2 regions of the Sphingomonas sp. GW822-FHT03G08 genome follow, and region 1 is predicted to be linked to the other one. Evidence: riboswitches for the same ligand, from Rfam matches in the RefSeq annotation. Region 1 holds a riboswitch; the other holds the start of a gene.
The links. Region 1 has a riboswitch for cobalamin ahead of AC1RJ5_RS11310 (TonB-dependent receptor plug domain-containing protein). Riboswitches for the same ligand answer to the same signal wherever they lie in the genome.
Positions count from the first base shown of each region.

Region 2: linked by a shared signal. The riboswitch ahead of metE (5-methyltetrahydropteroyltriglutamate--homocysteine S-methyltransferase) and the one ahead of AC1RJ5_RS11310 (TonB-dependent receptor plug domain-containing protein) in region 1 are both predicted to bind cobalamin.

Region 1 covers NZ_JBXAMZ010000001.1:2,451,301-2,457,075, reverse strand. Annotated here, with positions in the region: gene AC1RJ5_RS11325 (FecCD family ABC transporter permease) at 1-710, opposite strand, end outside; gene AC1RJ5_RS11320 (ABC transporter substrate-binding protein) at 707-1,564, opposite strand; gene cobO (cob(I)yrinic acid a,c-diamide adenosyltransferase) at 1,564-2,172, opposite strand; gene AC1RJ5_RS11310 (TonB-dependent receptor plug domain-containing protein) at 2,193-4,133, opposite strand; cobalamin riboswitch at 4,309-4,530, opposite strand; gene AC1RJ5_RS11305 (hypothetical protein) at 4,590-4,859, opposite strand; gene AC1RJ5_RS11300 (BNR-4 repeat-containing protein) at 4,920-5,775, opposite strand, start outside.
Region 2 covers NZ_JBXAMZ010000001.1:1,013,180-1,018,954, reverse strand. Annotated here, with positions in the region: gene AC1RJ5_RS04405 (peroxiredoxin) at 1-288, opposite strand, end outside; gene AC1RJ5_RS04400 (YqgE/AlgH family protein) at 386-946, shown strand; gene AC1RJ5_RS04395 (hypothetical protein) at 951-1,472, opposite strand; gene metE (5-methyltetrahydropteroyltriglutamate--homocysteine S-methyltransferase) at 1,613-3,913, opposite strand; cobalamin riboswitch at 4,027-4,227, opposite strand; gene AC1RJ5_RS04385 (WG repeat-containing protein) at 4,406-4,927, opposite strand; gene ahcY (adenosylhomocysteinase) at 5,094-5,775, shown strand, end outside.

The sequences.
Region 1 (5,775 bases):
AGGCGGATGCGGGTGCGCTGGATATCGACGCCGAGCGCCTGGGCGCCGTCCTCGCCGAGCGTCAGCGCATCGAGCGCGCGGCCGTCCCAGAAAAGCAGCAGCGCACCGATCGCGATGCAGGGATAGGCGATCCAGACATGTTCGAACGAGCGGTTCTCCAGGCTGCCGAGCAGCCAGGTCATGATCTCCATCGCCGCGAAGGGATTGGGCGAAAGGTTGAGCGCCAGGCTCACGCCCGCCGTGGCCAAGGTGGCGATGGCGATGCCGGCGAGGATCAGGGTGAGCGGGCTTTCCGAGCGTCCGGCAAGTGCGGACAGGCCGACCAGCGACAGCAGCGCGCCAAGCACCGCCAGTACGGGGAGTACGATCGGATGCAACTCGGCCAGCCCGAAATAGAGCGCCGCCACCGCGCCGAGCGACGCGGCGTTTGACGTGCCGAGCACCGAAGGCTCGGCGAGCGGGTTGCGCAGATACCCTTGCAGCGCCGCGCCGGCCAGGCCGAGCATCGCGCCGACGCCGAGGCCGAGCAGCATGCGCGGCAGGCGCAGTTCGAGCAGGATGGTGGAGGCGATGCGGTCACCATGCCCGGTAAAGGCGGCGAACATCCGGGCGAGTGACAGATGGACCGGGCCGAACAGCAAGGATCCGATCGCCGCGACGAGCGTGAGAGCGAGCAGGCCGCCGATCAACAAGGGACGGGATAGGGTCATCGGGCGTGGGTCCGATCCTGATAGCGGATAAGTTGGGTCGCCATCCCCTGGGCCGCCTCGACATAGGCGGGGCTGCCGCACACGGTCCATGCCTGGGGGATGGAGATACGGGGGATGTTGGCGATCGCCGGATGGTGGAGCATCTCGGTGCCCTGGTCGGCGATCTTGTCGGTGGCGCTCTCGACGATGAGGTAATCGGGGCCGGCCGCGACCATCTCCTCGAGGCTGAGCTGCGAGAGCGGCGGCTTGTCGAGCTTCGCTGCCAGGTTCACCAGTCCCATGCGCTGCATCAGGTCGTCGATCAGCGTGCCGGTGCCGGTCATGAAGCCGCGGCGCTGGTAATAGGCCGCGACCTTGCCGCCGCCGGGCTTGCCGATCCTGGCCAGCGCCGCCTGCATCCTCGCGACCAGTGCTTCACCGCGCTCGGGATGGCCGACCGCCACTGCTGTCTGGCGGATCGAGGCATAGATCTCATCGACCGTATTGGCGGTCTCGAGATCGAGCATGTTGTACTTGTGGCCCTTGAGCGCGCGCATCGCCGCGCTGCGCTTCGCCGGCATGCCGACGACCAGGTCGGGATCGATCGCAAGGATTTGCTCGGCCGAGTTCTTGAGCACCGGCAGACCGCGCGCCTTCATGGCCTCGCCCGACATCTCGGTGTCGGTGGCGTTGCGGGTGAGTCCGGCGATCTGGTTGCGATCGGCGAGCGCGAGAACGAGCTGATCGGCACACAGGTTGAGCGAGACGATCCGCTCGGGCTTGGTCGAGGGCGGCGCGGATGCGGGGGCGCTCGCCCAGAGCGCCGCGCCGCCCAGGGCGAGCAGCGGCAGGGCCAGGAGCTTGGCCGGAGCCATCAGAACTCGATCCCCGCCTGTGCCTTGACGTTCTGTTCACGGAAGGGGTGCTTCACCTGCGCCATCTCGGTGACGAGATCGGCGGCGTCGATCAGCGCCTGGGGGGCGTTGCGACCGGTGATGATGACATGCTTCATTGCAGGCTTCGCGGCGAGCGCCTCGAGCACTTCCTCGGTCGGCAGATAATCGTAGCGCAGCACGATGTTGAGCTCGTCGGCGATCACCATCGCGTATTCGGGATCGGCGATCATCCGCTTCACTTCTTCCCACGCCTCGCGCGCCACCGCGATGTCGCGGCTGCGGTCCTGCGTGTCCCAGGTGAAGCCCTCGCCCATCGGCTTGAATTCGATCAGGTCGGGGAAGCGGTCGAACACCGCCTTCTCGCCGGTGGCCATCGCGCCCTTCACGAACTGCACCATGCCAACCTTCATGCCGTGCCCGATCGCACGCACGGCCATGCCGAGCGCGGCGGAGGTCTTGCCCTTGCCCGGCCCGGTATGGACGATGATCAGGCCCTTCTCGACCGTCTTGGTGGCAAGCTTCTTGGCCTGGGCGACCTGAAGCTTCTTCATCTTGGCATTATGCTCTTCGTCGGTGCGCTGCTTCACGGCCGCTTCCCCCTGATGCTTCAGAACGCCACGCGGACGCCGCCATAGACGGCAGCACCCGGGGTCGCGAAGCTGAACACTTCCTCATAGTTCACGTCGAACAGGTTCTCGACGCGGCCGAATACCGAAAAGCGATCGGTCAGCTTGTACTGCGCGTTGAGATTGACCAGCGTGAAGGGCTTGAGCGACACGCGCACCGGCACATAGCTCGGGTCGGTATAGGCGACGTCGTCGATCCGGCCATTGTAGCGCACGGTCAGCGTGGTCGAGAAGCGCTCGTCCTTGCTGAAGAGCGTGGCGTTGAAGCTGGCAATGTCGCCGGGGCGGCGGACTTCGGTGACACCGTCCTCGGTAGCATCAAGATGCGTATAGACCGCCTCGATCTGCACTTGCCGGATCGGGCGCAGGCTGGCGGTGACTTCCACGCCGTGCTGCTTGGAATCGGTGGCGCGGTTGGCCGGCGTCGCGGTGTAGTTGGGCGCCGGATAGCTGGTGTAGATCTCGTCGGTCAGCTTAGAATCGAACCAGGTCGCGCCGATCACGGCCTTGCCGTCCCAGAAGCTCTGGTCGACGCCGACTTCCCAGCCCTCGGACTTCTCCGGCTTCAGGTCCGGATTGCCGATATAGGTGCCGCTCGAATAGCCGTAGAGCTCGTAATAGCCGGGGTTCTTCACGCCGGTGCCGTAAGCGGCGTGGACGCGCGTGTCGGTCGGCAGGCGATAGCCGGCCTGAACGCGCCAGGTGGTGGTGTCGGCGAAGCGGTTATTGTCGTCGTAGCGTATCGAGGCACCGCCGGTGAAGCCGCCCGCGGTCAGCTCATACTGGCCGACCAGGCCCAGATTGTCGGTGTCGCGGCGGCCGCGGAACGCGTCATAGGGCGAGCCGGTGGACGGCGCGATGTTCTGGAACTGCTCGCGCTCCCAATCGACCGCACCGGTCAGCCGGTGGCTGATCGCGTCGGTGCCGAAGCGGAAGCTCGACACGAAGGATCCCTTGTAGCGCTGGCCCTTGTCGCCATAGTTGAAGCCGAAGGCGTTGTAGCCCTTGCGCGTGGTGTCCGAGAACTGGCCGGAGAGCGTGTTGGTCCAGCGCCCGTCGAGCGCGGTCAGCTCGGCGCTGAGCAGGCCGTAAAGCGCTTCGTTGGTGAAATAGGTGCCGGGGCTGTCGATCGTGTAGCCGAAGCTCGGGCTCGCCGGATTGGCATCGGCATCGTTGGTCTCGGCATCGGTATAGCTGTAGCGCAGCACGCCGCTCAGCTTGAAATTCTCTGCCGGGGTCCAGTTCAGCTTGGTGGTCGCGCCGACATTGTCCGAGCCGATGTCGCGGCTGCCGCCGCGCGCGGTGGGATAGCCCTTGGTGTGGTACCAGCTGCCCGACACGGCATAGTCGAAGTCGCCCGAGGCGCCGGCGGCGCGGGCCGCGGTGCTGATCGTGCCGAACGAGCCGCCTTCGATGCGCGCGCTGTAGCCCGGCGCCTCGCGACCCGAGAGCGTGATGTAGTTGATTACGCCGCCGATCGCGTCCGATCCGTAGAGCGAGCTCTGCTGGCCGCGCAGCACTTCGACGCGCGCCGCCGGATCGGCGATCAGCGTGCCCAGGTCATATTCGCCATAATAGGGATCGGCCGCCTCGATCCCGTCGATCAGGACGAGGACGTGGTTGCTCTCCGAGCCGCGGATGCGGATCTGGGTCTGGCCGCCGATCGCGCCGATCCGGCTGACCGAGACGCCGGGCACGTCGCGCAGCACGTCGGAGACGATGCGGGTCTGGCGCTGGTCGAGCTGCTGCGCGGTGATCACCGTGGCGGAGGCGGGCAGGTCCTTGAGTTCGGTGCCTTCGCCCGAGCGCGAGGCGGTGACGACAATCGTATCCTGCGGGTCGCTGGCCGGGACCGCGTCTTGGGCGAAGGCCGGCGTGGCGGCGGCGATCGCGAGCAGCGAGACGAAACTGGTCTTCAACATGGGTAGTCCCCCCGGCGCCCGTGCAACGAGGGCGGGGGCCTGCCGCGAACGGCCGGTGCGAGACGCGAGGCGGGCGCTTGTTCGCCGTCGCGCACGTACCGAAGCGGCCCCTGCCGCTTGGTTCGTCGCTCAGACGGAGAGATACCGTGCCCTGGCCATCCCCTGGACCAAAGCAAGAGCGACCGTTGCGCCGGCAGGTCTCCTGGCTCGCGGGTCAGGGCGTGATGCACGGCCTTCCCGGACCGATGGTCCAGTGGCTGCTCCCTCGATTGGGGAGCCAGTGCATCGCGCTCGCCGCTTACAGTTGCAGGGACAGCCGCGGAATTGGACGGAAGGCCCGTCCGCACCGCATTCCCGTTTAAGCCCCTTTCGGGGCACCGGCGCGATCTTGTCGTGGAGGGCGTGTGCCCTCCACGGCGCGGCGCATAGGGCAAATGGAACGCCGCGCCAAGCCGCTCAGCACTCCGGATCGGTGCAGCGGGTGACGATCGTGCCGTCCGCCGTCTTCGCTGGAGCCTCGGGAATGAGGACCGTCTTCGGCTTCGGCGTCTCGGTGGCGACGGGCAGCGGAGTGAGGATGGGCGCCGGGCTCGGCGCGGCGTCGGGCGTCGGCGAAACGATCACGGTGCCGCTCTTTGCCGGCGCATCGGCGGTGCGTGCGAGGAACAGCATCAGGCCGGCTATGCCCGCCAGCGGCAGCAGCCAGAGCAAGTGTTTGCGGATCAAGGGCGATCTCCATGCGGAAGCGCTCCGGCGGCGGGACCCGCCGCCGGAGCGTTCGTTCGGTCAGGGCAGGGTGTTGCCGATGCTGATGACGTGGAGCCGCCCGCGATTGGCGTCGATCTCGGTCGGTGCCGCGGCGTAGATCACGTCCTCGGTCGTCGACTTGAGGATGCCCGAGATGCGGGTCACCGCGCTCTGGGCCGGCGCGACCTGGTGTACTGCCCAGGTCGGGCTTTCCGCCGCCATCAGGCCACTGCCCAGCACGGTGAAATAGACCCGCGCCCGGGTGCCGTTGTGCGTGGTCTCCACGGCGGCGGGCACGTCGTTGTTCGCCGTGTAGATCTTCACCCGATCGACCCAGGCGCCGTTCCAGCGCACGCGGTAGACGTCGAAGTTGTACGCGTTGGTGCCGCCGGCGGTGCGATAGCGATAGGCGATGCTCGGCCGGGCATATTGATCGACGGTGAGTCCTGCCGCCTGGATGCCGACGCCGTCGTTCGAGTTGTTCCACACCTCGCCGGTGCCCAGCCCCTGGAACAGGACATTGGCGGTGGTGCGCGTGGCCGGGGCACTGAGCGCGACGCCGTTCGCGGTGCGGAATACGCCGGCGGCGACATCGTACTTCAGGTAGGAGCCGTAGTGGCGCAGCGAGCGCGGCGTGCCATAGGCCCATTCGAAGGCGATATGGACGTTGCCCGCATCGTCGATCTTCAGGTCGTCGGGATAGACGTAGTTGGTGTTCTCGCGCGCGAAGATGCCGATCTTCGACCAGCTGTTCGCGGCATTGTCCCAGCGATAGAGCTCGCCCTGGCCGGCATTGTTGTAATGGTTGCGGATGATCAGGAAGATGTCGCCATTGGGCGCATCCTCGGCGATTGGATAGGTTGCGCCGACAGTGCCCGGCATGTCGCTGATGCGG
Region 2 (5,775 bases), 1.4 Mb from region 1:
CACCTTGCCCTCGACGCCGCTGGCCTTGCCCCAGGCGCCCATCACGAAGGCGTCGTTGACCGCGGTGCAGGCGATCTCGTCCACGCCCTTCGCCTTGATCTCGTCGGCCTTTTCGACAAAGCCCGGCAGGTGCTTGGCCGAGCAGGTGGGGGTGAAGGCACCCGGTACCGAGAAGATCGCCACCTTGCGGCCGGCGAAATAGTCGTCCGAGGAAATCTGGTCGGGGCCAGCCTCGGTCACCTTGACGAAGGTTACGCTGGGAATGCGGTCGCCAACCTGGATGGTCATTCTTCTCTCCTGGAAATGAGTCGTGCCGCTCCATCGGCTTGTGGCGGGTGATTTTCAAGCGTGCGGAGCCGAAGTGGTGCGGCTACGTTGATCGGGCATGGACTCGACACCTTTCCTCACCGGCCAGTTCCTCCTCGCCATGCCGGGCATCGGCGATCCGCGCTTCGAACGCGCGGTGATCGCGATGTGCGCGCACGACGATGAGGGGGCGCTCGGCATCGGCATCGGCGACACGATCGAGGGGCTGACCCTCCATGACCTGCTCAAGCAGTTCGAGATCGAGCCGGGCGACGCGCCCGACACGCCGGTGCATTTCGGCGGCCCGGTCGAGCCGCGTCGCGGCTTCGTCCTCCATTCGCCCGACTGGGGCGGACAGGACACGATCGATGTCGACGGCCGCTGGGCGCTGTCGGGCACGATCGACGTGCTGCGGGCGATCGCCGAGGGCACCGGCCCCGCCAAATATCTGGTCGCGCTCGGCTATGCCGGCTGGAGCGAGGGGCAGCTCGACAGCGAGATGGCGCGCCATGGCTGGTTCAACACCGCCGGCACGCCCGACCTGATCTATGACATCGACGCCGAGGACCGCTGGGCAGTCGCCTTTGCCGGCGCCGGCATCGATCCCCGCCTGCTCTCGAACAGCGCGGGGACCGCCTGACGCCCTAGTGCGTCGGGTCCGCCGGCGTCTCGTCGTCGCCGCGGACATAGACCTTGCCTTCCAGCACCTTGATCCGCACCACCGTGTCCTGGTGCGGGGTCGAGCAGAAGCTGCCGGTGGTGTTGACGTCCATCTTCTCGTGCGTGTCGCGCTGGCGCAGCACGAAGCGTACCGGCAGCGCGCAGGTCTTCGGCCCGCCATTCTTGAAGCGCAGCGTCGCCTTCAGCGGCTCCAGCGCATTGCCCATCTGGTTGTCGCTCCAGCGCGGCGAGCGGCCCGGGCTGGCGGAATCGACATAGAAGCCGACCACGTCGTAATTCGCGGTCTCGTTGATGATGACCATGCAGCCGAGCTTCCAGCAGTTGACCTTCACCTGCTCGGGATAGTTGCGCATCATCGCTGCCCAGGCCCGCGCGTCGCCGCCGGGGTCGCCGACATCGCGGATGATGCCGGCGCTGTCCTGCGCAAGGGCAGGCAGGCTGGGGGCGAGCGAAAGGAGCAACGCAGACGCAAGGAACCTGAGCATGGGTGAACTCGCAATGTGGATTGTGACGCGAGCCACGATTTGCCCGGTCCCGCGGCTTTCGTCACCGCCCAAAAATTGGGGTACCACCATTTCCGGCGGAGTTACCGCCCGACCGTACCACAGCCGGGCGGTACCAATTGTCAGGCCGGCTCGGCCACGCGGACGCGCAGCGCCCGTGCCGCGGCGACCATCGCGTCGATCGCCGGCTTCACTTCCTCCCATTTGCGGGTCTTGAGCCCGCAATCGGGGTTCACCCACAATTGCTCGGGCGCGAGGTGCGCCTGGGCGAGCTTCATCAGTTCGACCATCTCGTCCTGTGTCGGCACGCGCGGCGCGTGGATGTCGTACACGCCCGGCCCGATCGCGCTCGGGTAGCGATAGGCGGCGAAGCCCTCGAGCAGCTCCATCTGCGAGCGCGCGGTCTCGATCGAGATCACATCGGTATCCATCGCGCCGATCGCCGGCAGGATGTCGTTGAACTCCGAATAGCACATGTGGGTGTGGATCTGCGTCGCGTCAGCCACGCCCGCCGCGGTCAGGCGGAAGGCATCGACCGCCCAGTCGAGATAGGCATCCCAGTCGCGCCGGCGCAGCGGCATGCCCTCGCGCAGCGCCGCTTCGTCGATCTGGATCGCCTTGCAGCCAGCCGCTTCCAGGTCGAGCACTTCGTCGCGGATCGCCAGCGCGATCTGCTGGCACGATGCCGAACGCGGCTGGTCGTCGCGCACGAAGCTCCAGTTGAGGATCGTCACCGGGCCGGTGAGCATGCCCTTCATCGGCTTGTCGGTGAGCGACTGCGCATAGCGCCACCACTCCACCGTCATCGGCTCAGGCCGCGAGACATCGCCATAGAGGATCGGCGGCCGCACGCAGCGCGAGCCATAGGACTGGACCCAGCCATTTACCGTGAAGGCGAAGCCGGCGAGCTGCTCGCCGAAATACTGGACCATATCGTTCCGCTCGAACTCGCCGTGGACCAGCATGTCGAGCCCGGCTTCCTCCTGCCAGCGGATCGTCCGCTCGGTCTCCTCGCGCAGGAACTGTTCGTATGCGGCGCTGTCGAGATTGCCGCGATTATGCTCGGCCCGGGCGTGGCGCACTTCGGCGGTCTGCGGGAAGGAGCCGATCGTGGTGGTCGGGAAGGGCGGCAGGTCGAGGACCTCCGCCTGCACCACGGTGCGCTCGGCATAGGGCGAGGTCCGCTCGCGCATCGCCGCGCTAACCGCCGCCATCCGCGCCGCGACCTTCGGATCGTGGATGCGCGGCGAGACCTTGCGCGCCGCAGCCGCCGCACCCGATGCGGTGAGCTTCGCGGCCACCCATTCGCGCCCGCCATTGAGCGCGTCCTTGAGCGTCGCCAGCTCGTCGATCTTCTGCACGGCAAAGGCGAGCCACTGCTTCACTTCGTCGTCGAGCTTCGGCTCCAGCGCCAGGTCCACCGGCACATGGAGCAGCGAGCAGGACGGCGCGATCACCAGGTCGCGCGTCGCTGCGATCGGCTCGATCCGGTCGAGCAGCCTCTCCAGGTCGGCCCGCCAGATGTTGCGTCCGTCGATCACGCCGAGCGACAGCAGCAGTCCCTTGGGCGCAGCGACCAGTATCTTGTCGAGCTGGTCCGGCGCGCGGACGAGATCGAGGTGCAGCCCGGCCACCGGCAGGTTGACCGCCAGCGTGAGGTTGTCCTCCAGCGCCCCGAAATAGGTGGCGAGCATGATCTTGAGGCCGAGGCGCGGAAGCTTGGCATAGGCGCGGGTGATCGCGGCGCGCTGGCGCTCGCTCAGGTCGGTGACGAGGATCGGCTCGTCGATCTGCACCCATTCGGCCCCGGCATGCTGCAGCTGGGTCAGCACCGCCGAATAGAGACCCAGCACTTCGTCGAGGAAATCGAAGGGATCGATATCGCGGCCCTTGGCCAGGCTCAGCCAGGTGACCGGCCCGAGTAGCACCGGCCGCGTCTCGTAGCCGAGCGCCCTGGCCTCGCGATATTCGTCGACGATTTTGGCGGAGGAGAGGGCGAGCTTCTGCCCGGCGACCAGCTCGGGCACCATGTAATGATAATTGGTGTCGAACCATTTGGTCATTTCCTGCGCGGTGTGGCCATGGCCATGCGCGCAGCCGCCAGTCTCCCCGGTCGTGCCGCGCGCCATCGCGAAATAGGTGCCGAGGTCGGCGGTGCCGGCGGCGACGCCGTAGCGCTCCGGGATCGCGCCCAGCATCAGACTGGTGTCGAGCACATGGTCGTAGAAGGAGAAGTCGTTCGACGGCAGCCAGTCGACTCCGATCGCGGCCTGGCGGGCCCAGGCGGCGGCGCGCAGCCCCGCGGCGGAATCTAGCAGTTCGGCTTCGGTGGACTTGCCGCTCCAGAACTTCTCCAGAGCGAATTTCAGCTCGCGTCGCGGACCGATCCGCGGAAAGCCGAGCGTGGCAACAGTGACGGTCATGGTCTTCATACCCCGATGAAGGGCGGGGGAGACCGGCATGGACACGCACACGCACCGCGAACGAATAGCCCGGCCGCGGCAAGCAGGCGGCCAGACCGGGCACCCCGCCGGTGGACGTTATCGCGTCAAAGGCAGGTCTCCTGGCTCACGGGTCAGCGCGGACGATCCGTCTTCCCAGGGTTGCCCCCAGTGACATGCTGGACCGCCGCTCGCCGCTTACAGTTGCGGGGGCAGCGCCGGAATCGCACCGGCTTCCCGTCTTAGCTTCCGCGCGGATTTGGCCCGGCGGAAGAACCTCGACCGCTTAAGCATCCGCCTGCCGGGGTGGTTCGTCAAGGGTGATATAAAGAATTCTTTATATGATGGTTTCGGGAGAGCCTCTATTCCGTCATGCTGAACTTGTTTCAGCATCCACCTCTACCCCAGCGATACCGCTCGAGGCGCGTTGGACCCTGAAACAAGTTCAGGGTGACGGAGGATTGGAAGCGGAAATCACCGCTTCCCAGCCAGTTCCCGCCCAAGCCGGTCCACCCGCAGCCACCGCCCGCCGGTGTACCAGTGATGCTCGCCGTCCCCGGTCAGCGTGCATCCGATGCAAACTTCGGCGACACCCTTCTCGAACGGCATCGCCCCGTCGTATCGCCGCGCGATCACCAGGTGCAGCGCGCGGTCGATATAGCCGATCTTGCCGTTCCATTCGGAACGTGCACGCCCGTCGACGAAGGGATCGGCGCCATTGTCCATCGCCATCACCGGCGCGCTGCGGCCGTCGCGGGCGACATAATGGAAGCTCTTGCCGACATGGACGGTAGCCAGTCCATCCCGGTCATGGTCGAGCTTCATCCGATGCGCCGGCGCCAGCCGGATCGTGCCGTCGGCGTCCTGCGCCGCGCAGTCCGGGAAGGTGTCGAGCTCGCCGCCGCGCGGGGCGTAGAAGCAGGGGAGGGGGTAGCGCTGCTGAGCCGGTTCGGCGGGTGTCGCGAGCGTCACGAGCGGAAGAAACAGCCAGTGCATGGGGCGAGGCTATCATGGCGCTGTGCCTCGCACAAAGACCGGCTCGCCGTGACATATAAAGATATCTTTATATCGGGATTGCGCGGCCAGGGCGAAGCCTGTAGGGCGCCCGCATCCGCCGCCGGTGATTCCCGGCGCGTAACCGATTCACATCTGGAGACAGCTCGTGGCTACCGTGCTCGACAAGGACTATGTCATCAAGGACCTTTCGCTTGCCGCCTTTGGCCGCAAGGAAATCGAGATCGCCGAGACCGAAATGCCGGGCCTGATGGCGCTCCGCGCCGAGTTCGGTGCTTCGAAGCCTCTCAAGGGCGCGCGCATCACCGGTTCGCTGCACATGACGATTCAGACCGCCGTGCTGATCGAGACCCTCAAGGAACTCGGCGCCGAGCTGCGCTGGGCGACCTGCAACATCTACTCGACCCAGGACCATGCCGCGGCCGCCATCGCCGAGGCCGGCATCCCCGTCTTCGCCGTCAAGGGCGAGACGCTCGAAGAATATTGGGATTACGTCATCCGCATCTTCGACTGGGGCCAGGACCAGACCTGCAACATGATCCTCGACGACGGTGGCGACGCCACCATGTTCGCGCTGTGGGGCGCGCGCGTCGAGGCGGGTGAGGAACTGTTCACCCCGTCGAACGAAGAGGAAGAGATCTTCGTCGCCACGCTGAAGCGCTTCCTTGCCGAGCGTCCGGGCTACCTCACCAAGACCGTCGCCACGATCAAGGGCGTCTCGGAAGAGACCACCACCGGCGTGCACCGCCTGTACGAGCTGTCGAAGAAGGGCAAGCTCCCGTTCCCGGCGATCAACGTCAACGACAGCGTCACCAAGTCGAAGTTCGACA